Regions from separate parts of the Streptomyces sp. NPDC101191 genome, predicted to be linked through region 1. Evidence: riboswitches for the same ligand, from Rfam matches in the RefSeq annotation. Region 1 holds a riboswitch; each other region holds the start of a gene.
The links. A riboswitch is a leader RNA that binds a small molecule or an ion and turns the genes downstream of it on or off. The one in region 1 is predicted to bind cyclic di-AMP.
Positions count from the first base shown of each region.

Region 2: it holds a riboswitch for cyclic di-AMP, as region 1 does, so the genes downstream of both, ACIRQF_RS35540 (transglycosylase family protein) here and ACIRQF_RS29545 (M23 family metallopeptidase) in region 1, are expected to answer to the same signal.
Region 3: it holds a riboswitch for cyclic di-AMP, as region 1 does, so the genes downstream of both, ACIRQF_RS05965 (peptidoglycan DD-metalloendopeptidase family protein) here and ACIRQF_RS29545 (M23 family metallopeptidase) in region 1, are expected to answer to the same signal.

Region 1 covers NZ_JBIWOU010000008.1:271,021-276,067, reverse strand. Annotated here, with positions in the region: gene ACIRQF_RS29555 (M16 family metallopeptidase) at 1-1,031, shown strand, start outside; gene ACIRQF_RS29550 (M16 family metallopeptidase) at 1,058-2,425, shown strand; cyclic di-AMP (ydaO/yuaA leader) riboswitch at 2,628-2,794, shown strand; gene ACIRQF_RS29545 (M23 family metallopeptidase) at 2,807-3,577, shown strand; gene ACIRQF_RS29540 (GntR family transcriptional regulator) at 3,736-4,419, shown strand; gene ACIRQF_RS29535 (HPr family phosphocarrier protein) at 4,617-4,898, opposite strand.
Region 2 covers NZ_JBIWOU010000013.1:151,301-156,347, forward strand. Annotated here, with positions in the region: gene ACIRQF_RS35530 (cytochrome P450) at 1-1,193, shown strand, start outside; gene ACIRQF_RS35535 (transglycosylase family protein) at 1,308-2,342, shown strand; cyclic di-AMP (ydaO/yuaA leader) riboswitch at 2,600-2,773, shown strand; gene ACIRQF_RS35540 (transglycosylase family protein) at 2,777-3,475, shown strand; gene eno (phosphopyruvate hydratase) at 3,744-5,030, shown strand.
Region 3 covers NZ_JBIWOU010000001.1:1,373,627-1,378,673, forward strand. Annotated here, with positions in the region: gene ACIRQF_RS05960 (SGNH/GDSL hydrolase family protein) at 1-564, opposite strand, end outside; gene ACIRQF_RS05965 (peptidoglycan DD-metalloendopeptidase family protein) at 739-1,683, opposite strand; cyclic di-AMP (ydaO/yuaA leader) riboswitch at 1,688-1,839, opposite strand; gene ACIRQF_RS05970 (tyrosine-protein phosphatase) at 2,212-3,009, shown strand; gene ACIRQF_RS05975 (DUF6126 family protein) at 3,040-3,195, opposite strand; gene ACIRQF_RS05980 (helix-turn-helix domain-containing protein) at 3,215-3,862, opposite strand; gene ACIRQF_RS05985 (aspartate aminotransferase family protein) at 3,949-5,047, opposite strand, start outside.

The sequences.
Region 1 (5,047 bases):
CCACGCACCAGCTGGAGCTCGCGCTCTGGCTGGAGGCCGACCGCATGGGCTCGCTGCTCGCGGCCCTCGACGACGAGTCCATGGAGAACCAGCGGGACGTCGTCAAGAACGAGCGCCGCCAGCGCTACGACAACGTGCCGTACGGCACCGCCTTCGAGCGCCTCACCGCGCTCGCGTACCCCGAGGGCCACCCGTACCACCACACCCCGATCGGCTCGATGGCCGACCTGGACGCCGCCACCCTGGAAGACGCGCGGAACTTCTTCCGCACGTACTACGCGCCGAACAACGCGGTGCTGTCGGTCGTCGGCGACATCGACCCGGAGCAGACCCTGGCCTGGGTCGAGAAGTACTTCGGCTCCATCCCCGGCCACGACGGCAAGCCCGCGCCGCGCCCCGGCGACCTGCCCGAGGTCATCGGCGAGCAGCTGCGCGAGGTGATCGAGGAGGAGGTCCCGGCCCGCGCGCTGATGGCCGCCTACCGCCTGCCGCACGACGGCACGCGCGCGTGCGACGCGGCCGACCTGGCCCTGACCATCCTCGGCGGCGGCGAGTCCTCCCGCCTGCACAACCGCCTGGTCCGCCGCGACCGCACCGCCGTGGCCGCCGGCTTCGGCCTGTTGCGGCTCGCCGGCGCGCCCTCGCTCGGCTGGCTGGACGTCAAGACCTCCGGCGGCGTCGAGGTCCCGCAGATCGAGACCGCCGTCGACGAGGAGCTGGCCCGGTTCGCCGCCGAGGGCCCGACGCCCGAGGAGATGGAGCGCGCCCAGGCCCAGCTGGAGCGCGAATGGCTGGACCGGCTCGGCACGGTCGCCGGCCGCGCCGACGAACTGTGCCGCTACGCGGTGCTGTTCGGCGACCCGCAGCTCGCCCTGACCGCCGTGAACCGGGTCCTCGAGGTCACCGCCGAGGAGGTGCAGGAGGTCGCCAAGGCCCGGCTGCGCCCCGACAACCGCGCCGTCCTGGTCTACGAGCCGGTGGGCACCGAGAACGCCGACGACAGCGACGAGGAAGAGGGAGCGGACCAGTGACCGACGCTGCCGCGTCTTTGACGAGCATGACCTTCCACCCGCAGCCCCAGCCGGGCGCGGCCAGGCCCTGGGCCTTCCCGGCCCCCGAGCGCGGCGCGCTCGACAACGGCCTGACCGTGCTGCGCTGCCACCGCCCCGGCCAGCAGGTGGTCGCCGTCGAGATCTTCGTCGACGCCCCCCTCGACGCCGAGCCCGAGGGCCTGGACGGCGTCGCCACGATCATGGCCCGGGCCCTGTCCGAGGGCACCGACCAGCGCTCGGCCGAGGAGTTCGCGGCCGAGCTGGAGCGTTGCGGCGCCACCCTCGACGCGCACGCCGACCACCCCGGCGTGCGGGTCTCCCTCGAGGTCCCGGTCTCCCGGCTGCCCAAGGCGCTCGCCCTGCTCTCCGAGGCCCTGATCGCCCCGGCGTTCGCCGAGTCCGAGGTCGAGCGCCTGGTGCGCAACCGGCTCGACGAGATCCCGCACGAGACGGCCAACCCGGCCCGCCGGGCCGCCAAGCAGCTCTCCAAGGAGCTGTTCCCGGCCGCCGCGCGCATGTCCCGGCCGCGCCAGGGCACCGAGGAGACCGTCGAGGCGATCGACGCCGCCGCCGTCCGCGCCTTCTACGACGCGCACGTGCGGCCGGCCGCCGCCACCGCCGTGGTCGTCGGCGACCTCACCGGCGTCGAGCTGGACAAGGTGCTCGACGAGACCCTGGGCGCCTGGACGGGTGCCCCGGCGGCGCCGCGTCCGATGCCGTCCATCACCGCCGACGACACCGGCCGGGTCGTCATCGTGGACCGTCCCGGCGCCGTCCAGACGCAGCTGCTCATCGGCCGCGTCGGCGCCGACCGGCACGACCGTGTGTGGCCGGCCCAGGTGCTCGGCACGTACTGCCTCGGCGGCACCCTCACCTCCCGCCTGGACCGCGTCCTGCGCGAGGAGAAGGGCTACACCTACGGCGTGCGCGCCTTCGGCCAGGTGCTGCGCTCCGACGGTGAGGGCCACGGCGCCTCGATGCTCGCCATCAGCGGCTCCGTCGACACCCCCAACACCGGTCCGGCACTTGACGACCTGTGGAAGGTGCTGCGCACGCTCGCCGCAGAGGGCCTGACGGACGCCGAGCGCGATGTCGCCGTGCAGAACCTGGTGGGCGTCGCCCCGCTCAAGTACGAGACGGCCGCCTCCGTCGCGGGCACGCTGGCCGACCAGGTCGAGCAGCACCTCCCGGACGACTTCCAGGCGCAGCTCTACGCGCGCCTCGCCGAGACGGGCACCGTGGAGGCGACCGCCGCCGTGGTCAACGCCTTCCCGGTGGACCGCCTCGTCACGGTCCTGGTCGGGGACGCGTCGCAGATCGAGGAGCCGGTGCGCGCCCTGGGCATCGGTGAAGTGCGTGTCGTCACGGGCTGATTGAGCTCCGGTCACGCACGGAGGAGGACCCCCGCGACCTGGTTCGCCGGGGTCCTCCCCTTTGCCCGTATTGGGAGCGGCTGTGGGCTAATGACCTGTGGCATGTCTAACAAATCCGCTGCCGTGTTTGGCGATTGACAGAAGATCGGCCTAGCGTCGATCCGGCTGTCCGGCCATTGCACGACGCCGCATCCGCGGCAACGGACAGTCATCGCCGAGTCCCCGTAAGGCGCGAGCCTGGGGAGCCGGGGACCCACCCGTAGTCCCCTGGGGTGAATCGGACGCCTTCGCGCCACGCGGAGGGGCCCGTAGGAGACCTTCCTGCTCCAAACCCGTCAGCTAACCCGGTAGGCGAGAGGGAAGGAAAGGATCAGCCACTACATGGCGTTCACCCGTGCCACCGGGAAGCATCGTGGTCCGAGCCGTCTGGCGCGCCGCAGCGCGGGCGTCGCCGGCGTGGCGACCTTCGCCACCGCAGGCGTCATCGGCACCCTCGCCTCCCCGGCGCTCGCCGCCGACACGGAGCAGCCCTCCGTCGAGGACACCGGTCTCACCCAGGTGATCACCGAGGAGTCCCTCGCCCAGCGGGTCGACGCCCAGGCCTCCGCGCAGGAGAAGGAGGCCTACGAGGCCGCCGCCCGCGCCAGGGCCACCGCCGAGGCGAAGCGCAAGGCCGAGGCCCGCGCCAAGGAGATCCGGGCCGCCAAGGAGCGCGCCGCCCGCGAGGCCGAGCGCAAGCGCCTGGCGTCCTTCCAGCTCCCCGTCTCCGGCTCCTACGTGAGCACCGGCTACAAGACCGGCGGCTCGCTCTGGTCCTCCGGCAGCCACACCGGCATCGACTTCCACGCCGCCTACGGCACCAAGGTCGTCTCCGTCGGCTCCGGCACCGTCGTCGAGGCCGGCTGGGGCGGCGCCTACGGCAACAACATCGTGATCCGGATGAACGACGGCACGTACACGCAGTACGGGCACCTCTCCGCGATCCAGGTCTCCGTCGGCCAGACGGTCACGCCGGGCGAGCGGATCGGCGTCTCCGGCTCCTCCGGCAACTCCACCGGCCCGCACCTCCACTTCGAGGCGCGCACCGGTGCCGAGTACGGCTCGGACATCAACCCGATCAGCTACCTCCGCTCGCGCGGGGTGAACGTCTGACGGTCGCATCCCGTGCGAAAGCCCCGGCTCGAAACGAGCCGGGGCTTTTTTGCGTCCCTTTCCGTCGGGCGGCATCGGAAATTCCCGCGTCCTGCAATAGAGTCGCCGGACAGGCGCCGCTCGATCTGGATTCGCGCGGACAAAAGCGGAGGTCGGACATGCGCATTCCCGCGCACTCGGTATGCACGGCGATCCGGGACGACATCGTCTCCGGGGTGTACGCGCGGGGAGCCAGACTGACGGAGGAACAGCTCGCCCGCCGCTACGGCGTCTCCCGCGTCCCGGTCCGCGAGGCGCTGCGCACCCTGGAGTCCGAGGGCTTCGTGGTCAGCCGCCGGCACGCCGGCGCCCATGTCGCCGAGCCCACCGCGCAGGAGGCCGCCGACCTGCTCGACATGCGCTCCCTGCTGGAACCCCTGGGCGCCGCCCGGGCCGCGCAGCGGCGCACCGAAGCCCACCTCAAGGTGCTGCGCGGCCTGGTCAGACTGGGGCAGGAACGGGCCAGGCGCGGCAGGGGAGAGGATCTGGCCTCGCTGGGCGGCTGGTTCCACGAGACGCTGGCGCAGGCCTCGGGCAGCCCGTCGCTCACGACGCTGCTCACGCAACTGCGTTACAAGATCGCCTGGATGTACGCGGTGGAGCCCTCCGAGCGGCCCGTGGAGGCCTGGGCCGAGCACGGCGCGATCGTGGACGCGGTCGCGCGCGGGGACGCCGAGCGGGCCCGGAACCTGACCGCGCTCCACGGGGAGCACGCGGTGGCGCTGCACCGGCTGAAACAGGCGGACCGGCCCCGTGTGAGGGTTTCGCAACACGTCGTCAACATGGCGGGCCCCCGGAATTAACACGCGCGCCGTATACAAAGAACCGAGGAATTCCTCGGCGCAATTCGGCACGCCTGAATTCTTCGGCGGCATGCCGTGACGGTCCTCCGGCTGCCCGAAATTCTTCGACCTCGCCGAGAAGAGGCAAAAGAAGCCGTGCCCTCCGGAATTCCGGAGGGCACGGCTTCCTCGCGATCCGCCGTCGGGGAGGAGACGGCTCAGACGGTCTCGGGGAGCTCCTCGAGACCCTCGGCCACCAGCTTCGCGAGGCGCTCGAGCGCGGCCTCGGCGCCATCGGCGTCCGAGGCGAGCACGATCTCCTCGCCGCCCTGGGCACCCAGGCCGAGCACCGCGAGCATCGACGCGGCGTTGACCGGGTTGCCGTCGGCCTTGGCGATCGTCACGGGGACGCCGGCGGCCGTGGCGGCACGGACGAAGATGGAGGCGGGGCGGGCGTGCAGGCCCTCGGCCCAGCCGACGTTGACGCGGCGCTCAGCCATGGTGGTTGCCCTTCAACTTTCAGCGGTTGTCTAGACCAGTCTCTCACGGGTGGCGACGTGCTCCTACCGACCTTCGACCCGGGTGCGGGAGGGCCCCTCGGCCCTCCTTACCTTGCACGGCGGGCAAGCGGCGCGCGACCGGTGCCACC
Region 2 (5,047 bases), on a different contig from region 1:
CGTACGCCTGGCTGCGCGAGCACGCTCCCGTGCACCGCGCGAAGCTGCCCAGCGGGGTCGAGGCCTGGCTGGTGACCCGGTACGCCGACGCGCGGCAGGCGCTGGCGGACCAGCGGCTCTCGAAGAACCCGGCGCACCACGACGAGCCCGCGCACGCCAAGGGCAAGACCGGCATTCCGGGCGAGCGCAAGGCCGAGCTGATGACGCATCTGCTCAACATCGACCCGCCGGACCACACCCGGCTGCGCCGGCTCGTGTCGAAGGCGTTCACGCCGCGCCGGGTGGCGGAGTTCGCGCCGCGGGTGCAGGAGCTCACCGACCGGCTCATCGACGGCTTCGCCGAGCGGGGCGAGGCGGACCTCATCCACGAGTTCGCCTTCCCGCTGCCCATCTACGCCATCTGCGACCTGCTCGGGGTTCCGGGCGAGGACCAGGACGACTTCCGCGACTGGGCCGGGATGATGATCCGGCACGGCGGCGGACCGCGCGGCGGCGTCGCGCGCTCGGTGAAGAAGATGCGCGGCTACCTCGCGGAACTCATCCACAAGAAGAGGGAGGAGCCGGGGGACGACCTGATCTCCGGGCTCATCAAGGCCTCGGACCACGGTGAGCACCTCACCGAGAACGAGGCCGCCGCCATGGCCTTCATCCTTCTCTTCGCCGGCTTCGAGACGACCGTCAATCTGATCGGCAACGGGATGTACGCGCTGCTGCGCCATCCCGGTCAGCGCGAGCGGCTCCAGGAGTCGCTCGCCGCCGGGGAGACGGGGCTGCTGGAGACCGGCGTCGAGGAGCTGCTGCGGTACGACGGACCCGTGGAGCTGGCGACCTGGCGGTTCGCCACGGAGGCGCTGACCATCGGCGGGCAGGAGATCCCGGCCGGCGACCCGGTCCTGGTGGTCCTCGCCGCGGCGGACCGGGATCCGGCGCGGTTCGACGAGCCGGACACCCTGGATCTGGCGCGGCGCGACAATCAGCACCTCGGCTACGGCCACGGCATCCACTACTGCCTGGGCGCGCCGCTGGCCCGCCTGGAGGGACAGGCGGCGCTGGCGACGCTGTTGACTCGCCTGCCAGACCTGCGACTTGGGGTTGATCCGGAGGAACTGCGGTGGCGCGGGGGGCTCATCATGCGTGGCCTACGCACCCTTCCGGTGGAGTTCACGCCTTCCCACAAAGGGACGCATAACTGACGGGGCGTCAAGAATGTGATCTTCGCGTGATCTCCGCTGCATCGACTTGTGACTCACGTTCGAATGCCGCTACGTTCACCCGCAGTCTCAGCAGTCACGCGAAAGGCACTCCGCATGCGCTCCGGAAACGGACGTCACCGCAGACCCCGCCAGGCTCCCGCACTCGTCGTCGCGGCGGGAGTCACCGGCTCGGCCATGGCGCTGCCCCTGCTCGCCACCGGCTCGGCCTCCGCCGCTGACGCGACGACATGGGACCGGGTCGCCGAGTGCGAGTCCGGCGGCGCCTGGAGCGCCAACTTCGGCAACGGGCTCTACGGCGGCCTGCAGTTCTCCCAGGAGAGCTGGGAGCGGCACGGCGGCCTCGCCTACGCGCCGAGCGCCGACCTCGCGAGCCGCGCCCAGCAGATCACCATCGCGGACCGTGCGCTCGCCGCGGGCGACACCCAGTGGGCCACCTGCGCCCCGATCGCCGGCCTGAAGAACGACGGCAAGGCGCCCGCGGTGAACCCGGGCCCGGGCGTGACGCCCAAGAAGTCGACGGGTCCCGTCCCGGAGTCCAACCGCACCGACGGCCTGCCCGCCGGCTCCGGCCAGGAGAGCGGGAAGCCCTCCACGGCCCCCACCGCGCCCACGGCCCCGGCCACGTCGGTGACCCCCGCGAACCCCACCACCCCCGCGCCCACGACGCCCGGGACCTCCACTTCGCCCGTGACGCCCGGTACGTCCGTGACGCCCGGTACGCCCGGTGTGCCCACGACGCCCGGTACCCCCGGCACGCCGGGCACCCCCGGTGCGCCGGGCACGACCGCGCCCGGCACCGGCAAGCACCGAGGTGACGCCGCGCCAGAAGAGCCGGGCAACTCGGACACCTCCACCGATTCCGGGCGCCACGCCGCTCCGGGTGACGAGGTGACGGGTGGCGCGACCGATGGCAAGACGGCGGGTAATTCGGACACCACGGACAAGGCGGGCGAATACACCGTTCAGCCGGGTGACAGCCTGTCGGGCATTGCGGAGGAGAACGGGCTCACGGGCGGCTGGAGCGCCCTCTACGGTGCCAACAAGAAGACCGTCGGCTCCGACCCCGACCTCATCCTTCCTGGTCAGAGCCTTGAGCTGGACCTCGGACTGACGGAATCCCAGAAGTAGTTCGGGGGTGAATGTCCGTTCTGTGTAAGTGAGACATGAGTCTCTCTTCCCGAACGGGCGTGTCACGTCCGCAAACTTTGCTTCAATCGCCCCTCACCTGCGCAAACACCTCCTGACGGTGTGCAAGTAGGGGCGATTTTTCCGTCTTGAGGGTCTTTGAACTTCCCCCGGCTCTATGTCTACGGTCGTGACCGCTCGCCACCGCGGGCCCCGCCGACCGGTACGCCGAATCCTGCCGCCGGACGGAGGGAACAGTCGTCGCGCAAGCGCCGAAGGCAGGACCGGGGGACCCAAGGTAAGTGCCGGTCCCGGCCGTTGAGACAGACGGCCGACGATCGGCTTGGGGTGGAGCCGCGTGCAAGGTCACGCGGCCGGGCAACTCACTCGCCCGAACCCGACAGCTCACCTCGTAGGCGTCGGTGAGGAGAACTTCCATGCTGCTTTCCGGCAAGGGCAAACACCGTCGTGCCGCCAAGGCCACCCGCATCGTCGCGCTGGCCGGTGTCGCCGGCGTCGCCGTCGCGGCCCCGCTGATGACCGCGGGCACTGCCTCGGCCGCCACCGCCTCCGAGTGGGACGCCGTCGCCCAGTGCGAGTCCGGCGGCAACTGGTCCATCAACACCGGCAACGGCTTCTACGGCGGTCTGCAGTTCTCGGCCTCCACCTGGGCCGCGTACGGCGGCACCGCCTACGCCCCGAGTGCCGACCAGGCCTCCAAGTCCCAGCAGATCGCCGTCGCCGAGAAGGTCCTCGCGGGCCAGGGCAAGGGCGCGTGGCCGAGCTGCGGCGTGGGCCTGTCCGGCGCGTCCTACGACGGTGGCGCCGCCGAGGCGGCCCCGCAGCCCGCCGCGCCGAAGCGCTCCACCGAGCAGCCGGCGACCCGCAGCGAGCAGCGTCAGGCGCCGAAGAAGACCGCTCCGAAGAACGAGTCCAAGAAGACCGTCACCACCCCGACCGGCAAGAAGGTCAAGAAGGGCGACGGCGAGTACAAGGTCGTCGCCGGTGACACCCTCAGCAAGATCGCCCAGGCGCACGGCGTCAAGGGCGGCTGGGAGAAGCTCTTCCAGCTGAACAAGGGCGTCGTCGAGAACGCCGACCTGATCTACCCGGGCCAGCAGCTCCACCTCAAGTGAGCCTGCCGACCCTCCCGCGGTGACTGACCACCCCGGCCCGGAGCGCCCTTCCCCCGTGCGCGCTCCGGGCCGGGGTTTCTCCGCTCTCTACGGTTACCCTCCAGTAGATCTGGGGCCTTTCGTCCCCGGATGCATGCCCTTGGGTCCTTTTTCGTCCCAGGGGGCGGGCGCCCGGCTGGCTGGAGCCCCCGAGCCGGTTAGGCTCTTGTCGCAAGGCGAACGAGACCTTGCCGCATGCGTCACAACCAGCGTCACATCCCAGAAGGAGATGCTCGTGCCGTCCATCGACGTCGTCGTAGCCCGGGAAATCCTGGACTCCCGAGGCAACCCCACGGTCGAGGTCGAGGTCGGCCTCGACGACGGCAGCACCGGCCGTGCTGCCGTTCCGTCCGGTGCCTCCACCGGTGCGTTCGAGGCCCTCGAGCTCCGCGACGGTGACCCCAACCGTTACCAGGGCAAGGGCGTGGAGAAGGCCGTTCTCGCCGTCATCGAGCAGATCGGCCCCGAGCTGGTCGGCTACGACGCCACCGAGCAGCGCCTGATCGACCAGGCGATGTTCGACCTGGACGCCACCCCGGACAAGTCCTCGCTCGGCGCCAACGCCATCCTCGGCGTCTCCCTCGCCGTCGCGCACGCCGCCTCCGAGGCCTCGGACCTGCCGCTCTTCCGCTACCTCGGCGGCCCGAACGCGCACCTGCTGCCCGTTCCGATGATGAACATCCTGAACGGCGGCTCGCACGCCGACTCCAACGTGGACATCCAGGAGTTCATGATCGCCCCGATCGGCGCGGAGTCCTTCTCCGAGGCCCTCCGCTGGGGCACCGAGGTCTACCACACCCTCAAGTCCGTCCTGAAGACCAAGGGCCTGTCCACCGGTCTCGGTGACGAGGGCGGCTTCGCCCCGAACCTCGGCTCCAACCGCGAGGCCCTCGACCTCATCCTCGAGGCCATCAAGCAGGCCGGCTACGTCCCCGGCAAGGACATCGCGCTCGCGCTCGACTGCGCCGCCTCCGAGTTCTACAAGGACGGCAAGTACGAGTTCGAGGGCAAGGCCCGCTCGGCCGCCGAGATGACCGAGTACTACGAGGAGCTCGTCTCCGCGTACCCGCTCGTGTCCATCGAGGACCCGCTGTTCGAGGACGACTGGGCCGGCTGGAAGGTCATCACCGACAAGCTCGGCGCCAAGGTGCAGCTCGTCGGCGACGACCTCTTCGTCACCAACCCGGAGCGCCTCGCCCGCGGCATCGAGGAGGGCTCGGCGAACGCCCTGCTCGTCAAGGTCAACCAGATCGGCTCGCTGACCGAGACCCTGGACGCCGTCGAGCTCGCCCAGCGCAGCGGCTTCAAGTGCATGATGTCCCACCGCTCCGGCGAGACCGAGGACGTCACCATCGCCGACCTCGCCGTCGCCACCAACTGCGGCCAGATCAAGACCGGCGCCCCGGCCCGCTCCGAGCGCGTCGCCAAGTACAACCAGCTCCTGCGCATCGAGGAGATCCTCGACGACGCCGCGGTCTACGCCGGCCGCAGCGCCTTCCCGCGCTTCAAGGGCTGACCTGCCCCGACGCCGTA
Region 3 (5,047 bases), on a different contig from region 1:
GGGCGACAGGTGGAGCCGGTCCTCGTCCCAGGCGCGCCGGTCCTGGACGGACTTCAGCGACCACAGGTCGAGCACCGGGCAGCCGTACCGGTCGGCGATGGCCCGGACGTGCCCGTTGTAGGTGGCGATCTTGCCCCGCAGGTGCTTGAGCAGGATCACGTCACGGGTGTCGAAGCCGGTGGTCACCATGACGGTGCCGACGGCGGAGGTGAGGTCGGACACGGCACGCTCGAAGCGCTCGGCCACGTCGTCGGGGTCGGTGCCGGGGCGGATGATGTCGTTTCCGCCGGCGCAGAAGGTCACCAGGTCGGGGGCGAGTTCCTTCGCCCTCGGAACCTGTTCCGCGACGATCTGGTCGAGAAGGCGCCCCCGTACGGCGAGATTGGCGTACCGGAAGTCCGCGTCCTCCGGCAGCTGGTCGGCAAGCAGGACCGCGAACCGGTCCGCCCAGCCGGCGTACGCCCCGTCGGGCCCGGGATCCCCGACCCCCTCGGTGAAGCTGTCACCGATCGCCGCGTACGACCCGAATGCGTTCTTGTCTGTTGATCTCGAATCGTCTGCCACGGGAGCACATTTTTCCCCTCCTCATGTGACCTACGCGACCGTAAGGAGGGGTTGACGTCGGGTGACATATGCCACCGATAAAGATTGTCCCAAGCCGGAATACACCGGAGGCCCGGCACAGGGTGCCGGGCCTCCGGAGTGTCGACGTCAGGCCGACACGGTACTGACGCGATGTCAGATGCTCACGCCGTGCTGGCGCAGAGCGGCCACCGGGTCGATGTCGGAGCCGTAGTCCGGGCCGGTCCGCATCTCGAAGTGCAGGTGCGGGCCGGTGACGTTGCCGGTCGCACCGGAGAGACCGATCTCCTGGCCGCCGGTGACGGTCTGGCCGGCGGAGACGGAGATCGAGGACAGGTGGGCGTACTGCGAGAAGGTGCCGTCGGCGTGCTGGATGACGACCTGGTTTCCGTAGGCCCCGCCGTCACCGGCGGAGTAGACGGTGCCCGGGCCGACCGCGTGGACGCTGGTGCCGGTGGAGGCGACGAAGTCGATGCCGGTGTGGTAGCCGGAGGACCACATCGCGCCGGCGGTCTTGTACGCGGTGCCGACACCGGCGCCCGCGATGGGGGCGACCCAGCCGGAGGAGGAGGTCGTGCCGGCCGAGGAGGACGACGAGGAGCTCGCGGCGGAGGCCGGGGCCGAGCTGCGCTCGCTGCCGCGCGAGGCGCGGGTCGAGTCGCCGGAAGCCTTCTGGCTGCGCTCCGCGGCGGCCTTCGGGTGGTGCGTCGCCTTGGCGGTGTTCTTGGCGCCGAGGGTGAGCTTCATGCCCGGCAGGATCAGCGACGGGTTGCCGCCGACGACCTGGCGGTTGTCGCGGTAGAGCTTCTGCCAGCCGCCGGCCACGTGGTGCTCGGTGGCGATCTTGGACAGGTAGTCGCCGCGGACGACGGTGTACGACTTCGGGGCCGCGGCCGGAGCCTTGGCCGGGGTCACGGCGGCGGGCGCCACGACGGCGACGGCCTGCTGCGGGGTGACGGTCGGGGCGGCCTGCTCGGCGGCGTGCGCGCCGGTGGCGCCGATGAGCGGGAGGGCGACGACGGCCCCTCCGGCTCCGGCGGCCACGAACCCGCGGGTGATCGGGTTGGCCTTGGGACGGCGGTGCTTACCCTTCACGGGCATGGCGAATTCCTCTCCGTCGCCTGCGAGGTGAGCTGTCGGGTTCGGACTGGAGATGTCCGGCCGCTGGTCGCGACTTCACCCCGAGCCGTCCTTCATCGAGGGATCGGCGTACTACCTGGGTCCCCCGCTCCTGCCGCGTACGGGTGGGTGCGGATTCCGGTCGGCGGCAGGATTAGGCGGTCCGTCCGGATTGAGCGCGACGCTAGACGAGCGGGGTCGACGGGAACAAGCCGCCGATTTCCCGCCAGTGCCGATTCGGGGAAAGGGGGCGGGAATTACGGTCACCCTCCGTGGATGACGGTCCCTCGATTTCCCTTTCCGGAAGGGAATTTGGAAAAGACGATCAGGCACGGTCCGTCACGTCTATGACGCTGCTCACGCCCCGCTGCCCATCTCCCAAGGAATCCGGGCGCGTTACCGCCAAACCCTCAATTCGGACAGAACACTCATTCCCTCCCGAGGGGGTGCGTGCGGGGCCCCTCACCTGGATGATTGCCCCAGGAACCGATCTCGAGACCAGGAGCAACCGTGACGCAAGCGACGACCGAGCCCGAGCTCACCGGCGTACGCAACTTCCGCGATCTGGGCGGACTGCCGACCGTGGACGGCCGGTCCGTGCGCCCCGGACGCCTCTTCCGCAGCGGCCACCTGGCCCACGCCACCGCCGAGGACGCCGCGTTCCTGGCCACCCTCGGTCTGCACACCGTGTTCGACTTCCGCAACGACGCCGACCGGCGCTTCGAGGGGGACGACGTCGCCCTGCCGGGCGTGCGGAACGTGAACATACCCCTGAGCGATCCCGCCGACGGGAAGGAGTTCTGGCAGATGGTGCGCCAGGGCGACCTGGCGCAACTGCGCGAGCTTCTCGCCGACGGCAAGGCCGCCGCCCGTATGTCCGGTTCGTACCGGAAGATGATGGTCGAGCGCACGGCGGAGCACAGCCGCGTGCTGCACGCGATGGCCGAGGACAGCGTCCCCGCCCTGATGCACTGCGCCGCCGGCAAGGACCGGGCCGGCCTGTCCGTCGCGATCTCGCTGCTGGCCGTCGGCGTCGAGCGCGAGGCCGTCGAGGCCGACTACCTGAAGTCGAACGCCCCGCACCGCCGCTACAAGGTGCAGCGCAGCTCCACCGCCCCGGACGGCATGGCGCCCGAGGTGATGGAGCTGCTGAGCCCGCTCTTCGACGCGCGGGTGGAGTACCTGCGGGCCGCCTTCGAGACGATCGACACGACCTGGGGCTCGGTGGACGCCTACCTCACCCAGGGCCTCGGACTCGCCCCGGAGACCCGGGAGCGCCTCCGCGCACGCCTGCTGTCGGAGGCTTGAGGTCGTCGCCCCGGTCCCGGCCGGCCCCGGCTACTGGTTCTGCCCGCCGAGCATGAAGAGCAGGTAGAGGAAACCGGCGAAGAGGTGCCCCGCGACCAGGTACGCGAAGAGGCGGAGCACCAGCCCCTTGGGAAACTTGCCGGCTTCGCGCTCCTCGCCGGTGACCGGAGCGGACTTCTCGGACATAGCACTACCTTTCGGGTTGTCAGCGCCGGTGCGGGGTCCCGTCACCGAGGCACAGCTCGGCGACGGGACTCTGCAGGAGGGTGTGGACGAAGAGCAGTTCGGCCCCGGCGCGGGTGGCGGCGCCGATCCGGTGCGGGGTGAGCGAGTCGAAGTGCGCGCTGTCCCCGGGATCGAGGATGTGCACGGCCTCGCCGAGTGCGAGGCGCACGCGTCCCTCGATCACGTGGATCCACTCCTCGCCGGGATGGACCCGCACGATGTCGGCGCTGGTGGCGTAGGGCACGTGCACGCGCAGGCACTGCATCGCGCGTCCCGCCCCGCCGGCCTGGCGGTAGATCCAGCCGTCGGCCTCGACCGGATCGGAGCGGCCGGCCCGGACGACGGGGTCGCGCTCGGTCGGCAGCTCGCCGAGGAGCTCGGACACCGTCGTACCGTAGATACGGGCGAGGGCGAGCAGCATCGGCAGCGAGGGCTGCCGGTTCCCCGTCTCCAGCCGGGAGAGATGGGCCGGGGAGAGACCGGCCCGCTGCGCGGCGGCCTCCAGGGTGAGCCCCCTGCGCCGGCGCAGGGCCCGCAGCTGCGGGGCGACGTCCGGCGGGACGTCGAGAGCGCCGCGAGCGGCGCGGGCGGCAGGTTCCGGGGCGGGATCCCCGGGGACGTGGTCCATGCGTCCATTCCGCCAGGATCATGCCTCGGAGGCAAATTTGTTGCCTCCGAGGCAAAGCCGGTGGGCCGGATCCGGACGGTGCGCCGTCAGCGCTGTGCGACGGCCTGCTTGACCAGTGTCTTCCCGAAGTCCCACATCAGTCCGCCGCCTCCGTGGGCGTCGTCCATCACCGCCGTGAAGGCGGTGACGAAGCGGTCCACGTCCGCCTCGTCGATGACCAGCGGCGGAATCAGTTTGATCACCTCCAGGTGGTCTCCCGACACCTGGGTCAGGATGCGGTGGCGCTGGAGCAGGGGCACCACGACCATCTGGGCGAAGAGTCCCTTGCGGGCGGCCTGCAGCATCGTCCAGCGACTGCGCAGGCCGAGCGAGGAGGGGCGGCCGAACTCGATGCCGATCATCAGCCCCCGGCCCCGGATCTCCTTCAGCAACTCGTAGCGCGGTACGAGCTCGCGCAGCCGCCCGGCGAGCAGCTCGCCCGTCCGGCGGACGTGCGCGACCGTGCCCTCGGACTCCATCACCGAGAGCACCGCGAGCCCGGCCGCCATGGCCTGGGCGTTCGACCCGAAGCTGGCCGAGTGGACGAGCACCCGGTCCATCGACGAGTAGACCTTCTTGAAGATCCAGTCCTTCCCCAGGGTCGCCCCGACCGGCACGTAGCCGCCGGAGAGCGCCTTGGCGACGCAGACCAGGTCCGGCTCGACGCCGTCCTCGTGCTGGTACGCGTAGAAGTCGCCGGTCCGCCCGAGTCCGGTCTGCACCTCGTCGGCGATGAGCAGGGCGCCGTGCCGGTGCAGCAGCTCCTGGGCCGCGAGCAGGAAGCCGGGCGGGGCCTCGTGCACCCCCTTGCCCTGGACGGGTTCGACGACGAAGCCGGCCACGTCGCCCTTGCGCAGCTCGCGTTCCAGGGCGTCGAGGTCGCCGAGGTCGATCGGCGTGTCGGGCAGCAGCGGTGCGAAGCCCTCCCGGAAGCCCTGCTCGCCGTTGACCGAGAGGGAGCCGGTGGTGAGGCCGTGGAAGGCATGGGTGCAGTAGACGATCCTCGGCCGGCCGGTGGCGTACCGGGCGAACTTCAGCGCGGTCTCGACGGCCTCGGTGCCGCTGTTGCCGAAGAACACCCGGTCGAGGTGGGGGCTGTGCGCGAGCAGCCGCTCGGCGAGCAGTCCGGGCAGCGGCTGGCAGTCG